One region of the uncultured Romboutsia sp. genome, then DNA from elsewhere that is predicted to be linked to it. Evidence: riboswitches for the same ligand, from Rfam matches in the RefSeq annotation. Region 1 holds a riboswitch; the other holds the start of a gene.
What was found. Region 1 has a riboswitch for cobalamin ahead of Q5F54_RS02380 (cobyric acid synthase). Riboswitches for the same ligand answer to the same signal wherever they lie in the genome.
Positions count from the first base shown of each region.

Region 2: it holds a riboswitch for cobalamin, as region 1 does, so the genes downstream of both, Q5F54_RS04420 (M14 family metallopeptidase) here and Q5F54_RS02380 (cobyric acid synthase) in region 1, are expected to answer to the same signal.

Region 1 is NZ_CATXCO010000014.1:14,267-20,169, reverse strand. Features, by position in the region: gene cobU (bifunctional adenosylcobinamide kinase/adenosylcobinamide-phosphate guanylyltransferase) at 1-297, shown strand, start outside; gene cobS (adenosylcobinamide-GDP ribazoletransferase) at 301-1,065, shown strand; gene Q5F54_RS02385 (histidine phosphatase family protein) at 1,084-1,686, shown strand; cobalamin riboswitch at 1,699-1,874, shown strand; gene Q5F54_RS02380 (cobyric acid synthase) at 1,988-3,523, shown strand; gene Q5F54_RS02375 (cobyrinate a,c-diamide synthase) at 3,537-4,940, shown strand; gene cbiB (adenosylcobinamide-phosphate synthase CbiB) at 4,942-5,889, shown strand; gene Q5F54_RS02365 (histidinol-phosphate transaminase) at 5,900-5,903, shown strand, end outside.
Region 2 is NZ_CATXCO010000036.1:5,281-11,183, reverse strand. Features, by position in the region: gene Q5F54_RS04440 (ABC transporter ATP-binding protein) at 1-56, opposite strand, end outside; gene Q5F54_RS04435 (ABC transporter substrate-binding protein) at 79-1,650, opposite strand; gene nikC (nickel transporter permease) at 1,672-2,529, opposite strand; gene nikB (nickel ABC transporter permease) at 2,532-3,470, opposite strand; gene Q5F54_RS04420 (M14 family metallopeptidase) at 3,489-4,442, opposite strand; cobalamin riboswitch at 4,590-4,765, opposite strand; gene Q5F54_RS04415 (ATP-binding protein) at 5,140-5,823, opposite strand; gene Q5F54_RS04410 (hypothetical protein) at 5,708-5,903, opposite strand, start outside.

The DNA.
Region 1 (5,903 bases):
TTGGTTAATAATTTAATGTTTACATACGAAATAGATATAGATAATTCGACACAAGATGAAATAAATGGATTAGAAAAATATATAAAAGAACAAGTTGAAAAATTACTTATAGAAATAAAAAAGACTAATTTATATTTTGTGATAGTTACAAATGAATTAGGATTAGGTGGAGTTTCTATAAATAAATTAACTAGAATATATACAGATATTATAGGAAGGATAAATCAACAAATAGCAACTCATAGTGATGAGGTATATTTTGTGGTAAGTGGAATTCCTATGAAGATAAAGGGGTAGATTATGAAAAGATTTATTTCTATACTTCAATTTATGACTAGGATACCAATAAATATAGATACTGGATTTGATGAAGAATTTCATAAAACCATAACATATTTTCCTTTAGTTGGACTGGTACTAGGGGTATTAATATATATTATAGGTTTAGTATCTGGCATATTTTTTGATTCATTCATAACATCAATAATAGTAACATTAGCATTAGTCATATTAACCGGTGGACTACATATAGATGGATTAGGAGATACTTTTGATGCTATATATAGTTATAGAGACAAAGAAAGAATGCTAGAAATTATGAAAGATTCTAGATTAGGTACAAATTCTCTTTTGGCCATTATGTTTTTAATATTATTAAAAATAGGATTCATATATAGCATAATAAATAACAGTCTACTTTGGACTGTAATATTTATGCCCGTAGTGGCAAGACTTGGAGTAATTGTTATGATGTATAAAACAGTAACTCCTAGAGAAAATGGAATGGGAAATTTATTTATAGGAAAAGCAAGTACATCAATGTTTACTATTGCTATACTATATACAATAATATTAATAATAGGAATATCAAAATTAATATTCTTAGCTTCAACGTTTGAAGCAATGATGTTAATAAGTACGATTATTATATTATTCGTATTTAATAATTTATTCAAAAAACATATATACAAAAAAATTGATGGAGTAACGGGTGATATACTAGGTTGTACAATAGAACTTGGAGAGCTTATATATTTATTTTGTATATATTTATTATTAATATAGCCCTCAACGAGGTGAAATATGGTAAAATTAATATTAGTTAGACATGCTCTAACAGTAGATAATCAAAAAAGTAGATTATCTGGACATATAGATAGCTCTATAAGTGAAGAAGGAAAAGAGCAAATAGATAAGATTACAAATTACTTAAAGGATTTTGATATAGATAAAATTTACACTACAACATCTTCTAGAACTAAAGATACTGTAAAAAAATTATCTGAATTAAAATCTATAGAAATTATAGAAAAAGAAAGTTTAAAAGAAATAAGTTTTGGAGATTTTGAAGGATTAACTTTTGATGAAATAAAAGATAAATATCCTAAAGAATTTCAAGATATGATAGAAAAAGGATATGAGTACAAATATCCTAATGGAGAGAGTTTAATAGATTCATACAATAGAGTTTGTATTGAATTAGATAATATTATCTCTAATAATGATGATAGAACAATTCTTATTTGTTCTCATGGAGGAACAATAAGAAATATAATAACTTATTTAATATCAAATAGCTATAAGTATCATTGGAACTTTAAAATTGATAATGGATCAGTTACAATTTTAGAAGTACAAGATGGGTTTACAGTTATAACTGCTATGAATAATACTAGCTTTATATAATTACTAAAAATAGAATATTATATTGAATTAGGTTCTTTCGAGATTAATAGGGAAAAAGGTGAAAATCCTTTGCAGCCCCCGCTACTGTAAGATGGACGAAACTAAAGTTACCACTGTCAATATGATGGGAAGGTATAGGAGTAGGATGAAGTCGAGCCAGGATACCTGCCTAATTTAATTTTACTAAATAAATCTCGGGGTGAAGATTTTTATAATATATAATGTATAAAAAAAAGTCCTAACTTACAAGTGTTAGGACTTTTTTTAATATTCTGAATATTTAAAGGAGGAAAACTGAGCAATGGGCAAAAAAATCATGCTACAAGGAACTGCATCAAATGTTGGGAAAAGTATATTAACAGCAGGATTATGCAGGATATTTAAACAAGATGGATATAGTGTTGCTCCATTTAAATCTCAAAATATGGCATTAAATTCTTTTATAACTAAGGAAGGTCTTGAAATGGGAAGAGCTCAAGTATTCCAAGCCGAAGCTTGTGGTATAGATCCAGTTGCAGATATGAATCCTATACTTTTAAAGCCATCTGGAAACCATAGATGCCAAGTTATAGTTAGAGGTAAAGTAAGAGAAGATATGGCATCTTCCAAGTATCATACATATAAACCTCAACTAGCTAAAGAATTAAAGACTATATTCAGTGAATTTAGCAATAACTATGACATCGTTGTAATGGAAGGTGCGGGAAGTACAGCCGAGATAAATCTAAGAGAGCATGATATAGCTAATATGGGTATGGCAGAGATTGCAGATGCACCAGTAATAATAGTAGGAGATATAGATAGGGGTGGTGTATTTGCATCACTTGCAGGTACTATGATGCTACTAAGTGAAGAAGAAAGAAGAAGAGTTAAAGGTGTAATAATAAATAAATTTAGAGGAAGAAAGGAACTTTTAGAAGAAGGTATAAAAATGCTAGAGGAAATAATAAATGTTCCTGTCCTTGGAGTTATACCATATAGCGATATAAAAATAGAAGATGAAGATAGTGTTACAACTAGATTCAAGGCAGTACAAGGAAAAAGAGACATACACATAGAAATAATAAGAACTCCTCATATGTCTAACTTTACAGATTTTAATATATTTGAAACACAAAATGATGTAAGCGTCAGATATGTAGGGTATGGAGAAGCTTTAAGTAATCCAGATATAGTTATCATTCCGGGAAGTAAAAGTACAATAGATGACCTAAAGTATATAAGAGAAAATGGACTAGAGGAACAAATAAAGGAGCTACAAAAAAGAGGCAAATTAATATTTGGTATTTGTGGGGGTTACCAAATGCTAGGAAAGAAAATAAAAGATCCTTATCATGTAGAAGGAGAAATTGAAGAGATAGATGGTATAGGCCTTTTAGATACAGAAACTATATTTGAAAAAGAAAAGACAACTACTCAAGTAGAAGCAATAATATACCCAAATCTTTCAGGATACATGAAAAACTTATCTGGTAAAAGAGTAAAAGGTTATGAAATACATATGGGAATAAGTAAGCCTGGAAGTGAAGTATCTTATTTAAACTTAATTGATAAAAAGCTAGGAGAAGAAGTTAGCTATCTAGAAGGTAGTATAAATAAAAATGGAAATGTAGTAGGTACATATATTCATGGAATATTTGATGAAATAGATTTTACTAGAGAACTTTTAAATAGTATAAGAGAAGAAAAAGGATTAGAAAAATTACAAAGTAATGTAACTTCTTTTGATGAATTTAAGCAAAATGAATATGACAAATTGGCAGATTTATTAAGAGAGAACTTAGATATACAAAAGATTTATGAAATAATGACAGAACATGAAAATAAAATTTTATAGTTAGGTGAAGCTTATGAAAAAGATTTTAATAGCAGGGACGAATAGTGGTGTAGGTAAAACCACTATCTCACTAGGAATAATGCAAGCTCTTACTAAAAGAAATATGAAAGTTCAGCCATATAAGGTTGGACCAGACTATATAGATCCTTCATATCACACTTTTATAACAGGAAGACATTCTAGAAACTTAGATTCATATATGTTAGATGATGAAAAGATAAAGTATGTATTTAATGATGCATCTAAAGATGCAGATATATCAGTAGTTGAAGGTGTTATGGGTCTATATGATGGTATTGGAATCGATTTAGATAATTGCACAAGTTCTTATACATCAAAACTTTTAAAGGCTCCAGTTATACTTGTTATAAATGGAAAAGCTATGGCAGCATCTAGCGCAGCTATGGTACTTGGATACAAAGAGCTTGATAAGAATGTTGATATAAAAGGTGTAATAGTTAATAACGTAAAAACTAAATCACACTATGAAATAATAAAAAAAGCTATAGAAACATATTGTAATATAGAAGTTTTAGGATACTTCCCACCAAATAATGAATTTTCATTAGAGTCAAGACACTTAGGATTAGTACCAAGTGTTGAAATAGAATCTTTAAAGACGAAATTCAGTAACTTAGCAGATGAAATAGAAAAGTACATAGATATAGATAGGATAATAGAAATTTCAGAAACTGAAGAAGTTGAAAGTGAATTTGATATAAGAGACTTTATAGAAAAAAATAAATTAGAAAATAAGACTATAGCTATAGCTTATGATAAAGGTTTTAACTTCTATTATAGAGAAAACATAGAGCTTCTTGAAGATTTAGGATTAAATATAAAATATTTTAGTCCATTAAATGATAAAGAAGTACCTATATCTGATTATATATATATTGGTGGAGGATTCCCTGAGATATTTGCAAACGAAATAGAGCTAAACAAATCTATGAGGGAATCTATAAGAAACGCTCATGAAAAAAACATTCCAATATATGCTGAATGTGGTGGGCTAATGTATTTAGGTGAAAAACTTGTAGACCAAAATGAAAACGAATACGATATGGTTGGAATTTTAAAAGGCACTAGTAAAATGACAAAATCTTTAAGAAGGTTTGGATATTGCTACGGAATTGCCAAAGAAGATACAATCTTATCAAATGTAGGAGAAGTAATAAAAGGACATGAATTCCACCATTCTGTATTTGAGAGTGAAGAAGAATGTGCTTATATAATGAAGAAGGAAAGAGATAAAAAAATTGTTGATGAGTGGGAAGGTGGATATAGCAAAGGAAATACACTAGCTACATATTTACATACTCATTTCTACAACAACTTAAATTGCATAGAGAAGTTTTTGGGTAAGCACCAAAATGACTTAAATAAAGAGAAATTATTAGTAAAGGAAGAGAATTAATATGAATATACTATCTATTTATATAGGTTATATAATCGATTTGATTATAGGAGATCCATATTCTTTTCCTCATCCTGTTAGATTTATTGGAAAATTAATAAAAATAACTGAAGATCGAATAAGAAAAGTAGCAAAGAATGATAAAGCATTAAAAATAGGTGGATTTATTCTATGGTTTATTACAGTTGGAGTAACTTATTTTGTTACATATTTAATAGTTAAATTAAGTAGCTTGATTCCAGGCGGTTTTTTAATAGCAAACTCATTCTTGATTTATACAACACTAGCTACTAAATGCTTAAAAGATGAAGCAGTGAAAATATATGAGGTATTAAAAACTAAAGATATAGAAAAAGCAAGAGTTCAAGTATCTTATATAGTTGGAAGAGATACAACACATTTAGATGAAGGCGAGATAATAAGGGCAACTGTAGAAACAGTAGCAGAAAATACTGTAGATGGAATTATAGCACCTATGTTTTATGCTTTCATAGGTGGAGCACCATTAGCGATGGCATATAAAGCAATAAATACTTTAGATTCTACAGTAGGATATAAAAATGATAAATATAAGGACATAGGATTTGCATCAGCTAAAATTGATGATATAGCAAACTTTATACCAGCTAGAATATCATCTATATTAATGGCAATCGGAAGCTTTATATTGAAATATAACTATAAAGACGCATTAAAAATATCTATAAGAGATAGAAAAAATCATAAGAGTCCAAACTGTGCTTATCCAGAAGGAGCAGTTGCTGGAGCATTAGGAATTCAATTAGGTGGAACAAATATATACTTTGGAAAAGCAGTATACAAACCAACTATAGGAGATAAGCATAGAGAGATAGAAGTTGATGACATAGTAAAAACAAATAAAATAATGTATGCAACATCAATAACATCGATAGTTGTATTTACTATAATTTTCAAATTTTTATACTAAGGGGGCATATATGA
Region 2 (5,903 bases), on a different contig from region 1:
ACTATAGAAGGATTCTTATTTCCATATTGTACTGTAATATTGTTGATATTTAGCATAATATAATCTCCTATTTTTATCTTACTTAGCTGGTTTTATATCTGTACTTATCCAGTAGTAGTCTGCAACACTTATCTGTGCACCATCTACAGACTTGTCACTACACATATTACTATTATAGTATCCATGTACCATAACTGCTGCATCATCTATTAATATTTGCTGTAATTTTTGTATCATTTCTTTACGTTTTTCTTCATTCATTTCTGTTGATAATTCTTCATATATCTTATCGTATTCATCATTTTGATATCCACAGTAGTTAGCATTTGATTTTCCATACCACTTATCTAAGTATCCATATGGATTTCCATCTTGAACTGTCATCCAGTTAGTATTAAGTAAATCATATTCTCCAGATACAAGCATATTCCACTCTGTATCTGCATCAGTTTTCTTAACATTAACCTTTATACCTATCTTTTCAAGTTGAAGTGCTACACCTTCTGCAAAATCAGTTAGGTTTCTACTGTCATATGTAAGAAAGTTTAATTCAATGTTTTTTCCATCTAGTTCTCGATGTCCATCTTTATTACTATCAACTATTTTTGCATCATCTAAGATTTTCTTTGCTTTCTCTTCATCAAAAGAAATAGTATCATTTAATTTATCATATCCATAATCTAAAGTGGATGGTAAAACTGAAGCTCCTGGAGTATATAATCCTCCAACAGTTATATTGCATAAAGTGTCATCATCAATTGCTGTAAGAATTGCTTTTCTTAAATCATCATTAGCTAAAACACCATTATGGTTTATATATGCAAATCCTGTTCTAACTCCTACTGTTTGTGATACATTGTATTCTGATGATTCTTTTAATGTTTTTAAATCGTTAGCTGTTGTTATGTTTTCTACAACATCAACATCTCCATTTTGAAGAGCCATAGATTTTGTAGTATTATCATCTATAAATATAACATTTAATTTTTCATATGGTACTTCTTCTTTCCAGTAGTTTTCATTGGCTACCATAGATATAGAAATACCTGTATCATATTTATCTATTGCATATGGTCCTGTTCCAACTGGTTTATTAACTAAATCTGATTCCATATCTAATATTGAGAAATATGGATGTGCTAAAGTTTTAGTTAAATCTGTATGTGGTTTACTTGTTTTAATAGTAACCGTTCTAGATTCATCATCTGCTTTTATAGAATCATATTTCATATATACTGAAGGTGCGGAGCTTCCTTTTCCACTGTTTTCTTGTTTATACATATATTCAATAGACTCCACTACTGCTGAAGCTGTTAGCTCTTTACCATTTGAAAATTTAACTCCATCACGTATATGGAATGTCCATTCTGTATTATCATCATTTACTGAGTAGTCATCACATAAATAGTAGTCTGCTTCCATTTGATCATCAAATCTAAATAAAGCTTCTCCTATACCATAACGAGAAACACACCAAGCTGCATTAGGCATTGCTGCTGGATCTAATGAGTCTGAGAAATTTGTACATCCAAAATTTAATATATTTGATGTATCAGCTGTACTACTTGAACATCCAGTTAGCATCGACCCCATCATGGATATTATAAATGCTGTACTTAATAGTTTTATTATTTTTCTTTTAATTTTCATAAGACTCTCCCTTTGTCATTTTTATATTACTTTTTCTATTTCTACTTCTTCTATAGCTTTTTTTGAATCTAAAATATCTCTCAAGTTATCACCTAAAAGATTGTATACTACTACAACTATACATATTGCTAATCCTGGATATATCATTAGCCAAGGACAATCAAGCATATATGCACGTCCTTCATTTAACATTAATCCCCATTCTGCCTGTGGTGATTGTGCCCCAAATCCAAGAAATGAAAGTGATGACAACTCTAATTTCATCGTTCCTATATCTGTAGTTGCTGTAGTTATTAATGTTGGTATAATATTAGGTATTATATGCCTTGTAATAATATGTATTGTCTTACATCCGCTTATCTTTGCTGCATAAATATAATCAGTTTCTTTTATTTTTAATACTAAGCTTCTTGATAATCTTGCATATTTAGTCCAGCTTACTACCATTATTGCTATTACTGCATTGTCTACACTTGAGCCCATGATTCCTGCCAGTGAAATTGCAAGTACCATTCCAGGAAAAGATATCATTATATCTGAAATTCTCATAATAATTTCATCTACAATTCCTCCAAAGTATCCAGAAAGTATTCCTAAAGTTGTACCAATTGTAAAAATTGAAATAACAAGTACCAATGATGCTGTAAGAGATATTCTTGTACCATAAACAACACGAGAAAATACATCTCTTCCAAGCTTGTCTGTACCAAATATGTGCTCGCTGCTAGGTGGTTGAAGTGCATCAGATAAATTTCCTTCAAAAGGACTGTATGGTGCTATTATCGGTGCAAATATACCAACTGAAATAATTGCAATGGCAACTACTATAAGCAATGAAAATATTTTATTTTTTTTTATAAATTCCTTAATTTTACTCATGTCTATCCTCTTTCTTTAACCCTTGGATCTAAATATTTATATGAAATGTCTATAAGTAGATTTATTATCATGTAGATTAATGCTATCCACATTACATAGGCTTGAATTAAAGGATAATCATAAGATGTTATTGCTGAAACTGCCATATTCCCAAGACCTGGATAAGAAAATATAACTTCTACTACTGCAGTTCCTCCTAATAAAGAACCAAGTGATAATCCTAGCAAAGTTATAAGAGGTAAAAGAGAATTTGGAAGTACATGTCTTAAAAGAATAATATTTTCTTTTATTCCTCTTGCTCTTGCACCAATTACATAATCTTGATTTAATTCTTCAAGTACAACTGTACGAACTTGTCTTGTGTACTTTGCTGCCATTGAAAATGCAAGTGTTAATACAGGTAAAATCATTTTTTCAATTCCATCTCCTGTAGATACTACTGGCAATAACTTAAATTTTAATGCTATAAAATATAAAAGCATTAAACCTACCCAAAAGTTAGGTATAGATAATCCTAAAAAAGTTGTACCGCTAATAAGAAAATCAATTACTTTATTTTTTTTAACTGCAGCCAATATCCCAAAAGGAACTGCTATTATTAACATAACTATTAATGACATAAAAGCTAATTTTAAAGTTGGAACTAATTTTAATAATATAATATCTATAACAGGTTTTTTTGTAGAATATGAAATTCCAAAATCACCTCTTAAACAAGAACTTAACCAATTCCAATATTGAACAAAAAATGGATCATTTAGTCCCATTGACTCTCTTATCTGTTGAATAACATCTTCACTTGGCATCATTCCAGATGCTGCATACATGGTTCTTACTGGGTCACCAGGTGCTAAATATATCAATGTAAAAGTAATCAAACTAATGCCAAATAGAACTATTATTATTTGTATTATTCTGTTTATCAACTGCTTTTTACTCAATCTGTTTCCCCCTAATATTTATATTTCTCGATAAGTTATCATAGGTCCATCTTTTAATATTGATAAACTTCCAACTTGATATAGAATAATTCCATCTACTTTTGCTATACATGTATGTAGTATATTTCCAAAATAGTCTTTAACTGTTCCAAGTTCATCGCCTTTTGAAACAATATCGCCTACTTTGTAGTTTGAATACCAACACCCTGTATACATAGAGTTTTCATAGATAGTATTTGTTATAACTTTTGTATCATTATTTCTATCTACCTTTTCTCCTGATAAAACGTTAAGTTCTTTTAAAACATTTTTTACATCTATTTTATATTCCTCTACCTCTTCTTTGCTCCATTTACCCATACATCCTCTTTCTATTAAAATCCCTGGTAAGCCTATTGAACCAGCATAGTTATATGCTCCACCACTATTAGATTGAGATTCTACGACATACTTTGGATTAATAGCCATAGCCATTTGCTTTGATTTAGATGTTACATCTTCACTTGCTACACCTTGATAATATACATATGGAGTTAATTCTTCATATCCATCTCCACAATGTAAATCTATGTAATAATCACTTATTTTAAATAATTCTTTTTCCATAAAGTACGCTATTTTTTCACTTACACTACCTTGTTCATGACCTGGAAATACTCTATTTAAATTTTTTCCATCTTCATAAACAACACTCATTGTACGATTTTCAAATCCACTACGATTTATTAATGGCACAATTATAATATTTCCACTTATATCCTCTGGATTTATTTCCTTTGATAATCCTATGGCAGTTTCTATTCCTACATACTCTGCACAATGAACTCCTCCTGTTATCAAAGCAGTTTTTCCTTCTTTTTTACCACAAATTATGGTTATTGGTAGTTTTATATTAGTACCACTTACATTTATGTATCCTTGTTGTTTTTGATTTCTAAACTTACTAAAGTTAGCTAAATTTATATCTTTCATTAAATCACTTCCTCTTTTATAGTTATTCTTTTAAGTAAAATATAAATTATCATATCCTTAAACGTAAAAAAGCACACTTTTTTAAAAAAGTGTGCACTAAATAAACCTATTAGTTAGACATTTTTAACACACTTATACACCGTAAGTTATGTTTTAACTTATAAAAGCAGGTCTCCTGGCTAAAAAGCATTGTTAGATTTTCCTTCCCAAGTATATTTACTCAGTGGTATAAAAACTAACCCTTTATCACAGTGACGGGATCGCATTGGATTTGCACCAATTTCCCTATTAATTCTTACGAAACTTTTATAATTATATTTTACATTAATCTACATGTTTAATTTATATATTAAGTATAGCATATATTCTATAAATTTTCCTAATGCTTTTTGTATTAAAATTAGTATACTGTAATCTATTTTAAGGGTAAAAAAATAAAAGTCCTAAATATAAGGACTTTTATTTTAGGCCTTGTTAGCCTACTTCATGATATATTAATATTATTCATTAAATCTATTCGCTAAATTGAAATTTATCAATCTTTTGAGTACTAACCTACAATAACTAAAATAACACCAATAATAGATATAAAATCAGTGATATATTCATAATTCAAAAATAAATGTATAATGATTGTAAATAATTTATCTACACTATCTGTAAATCCTATAATTTAATTTTTTATTCCTTATTCCTACTAGGAAATCTTTTGACATTTAACTATCACTGGCAACTTATTAAAATACCTGTGATTAATAAGCTCAAACATTATATTTATATCACTTTTACTTATACTTCCCTTGAATAAATCGTCTATTAAAAGTACTTTTGCATTTTTATATCTATTCATAACTTTATTATAGTAAACCTCATCCATAATATTTTGCTTTATTTGTGTTATTACATCCCTATATCCCATATAAACAACTCCTACACCATTATCCATTAATACATTTGCAATGCTAAGTGATAAATGAGTTTTTCCCGACCCAGGTTGTCCCATAAACATTATTGAGTTTTGAGTACTATCTTTTATAATATGAAAGTTATTAGAATATTCCTTAGCTTTGTTATAAGCATTTATAGATTGGCTATCGTTTATAGTTTTAAAGTTTTCAAAGTTTTTATTTCTAAATTCTTCACTTATTCCACTTTTTCTTAAAATATCTTTAGCTTCTTTAACTGCTCTACATTCACATGGTGTTGCTACACCATCATTTATTATAAATGTAAGGTCTCTACATTTATTGCATTTATAACTACTATTATCCCAATCTTTTTCTAAGTTGTTCAAGTTCATCATTTGTTGTGCTTTTATAAGTTTTGTCATTCTCATTTTTAAGTGATTTGGCATGTTTAGATTCTCTATACTCTTTGTTATATTTTCCATGATTATTTTCCCCATTTTCTATGTTATATCCTAATTCTTCAAAGGACTTATATAAAAGTTTTACAAATTCT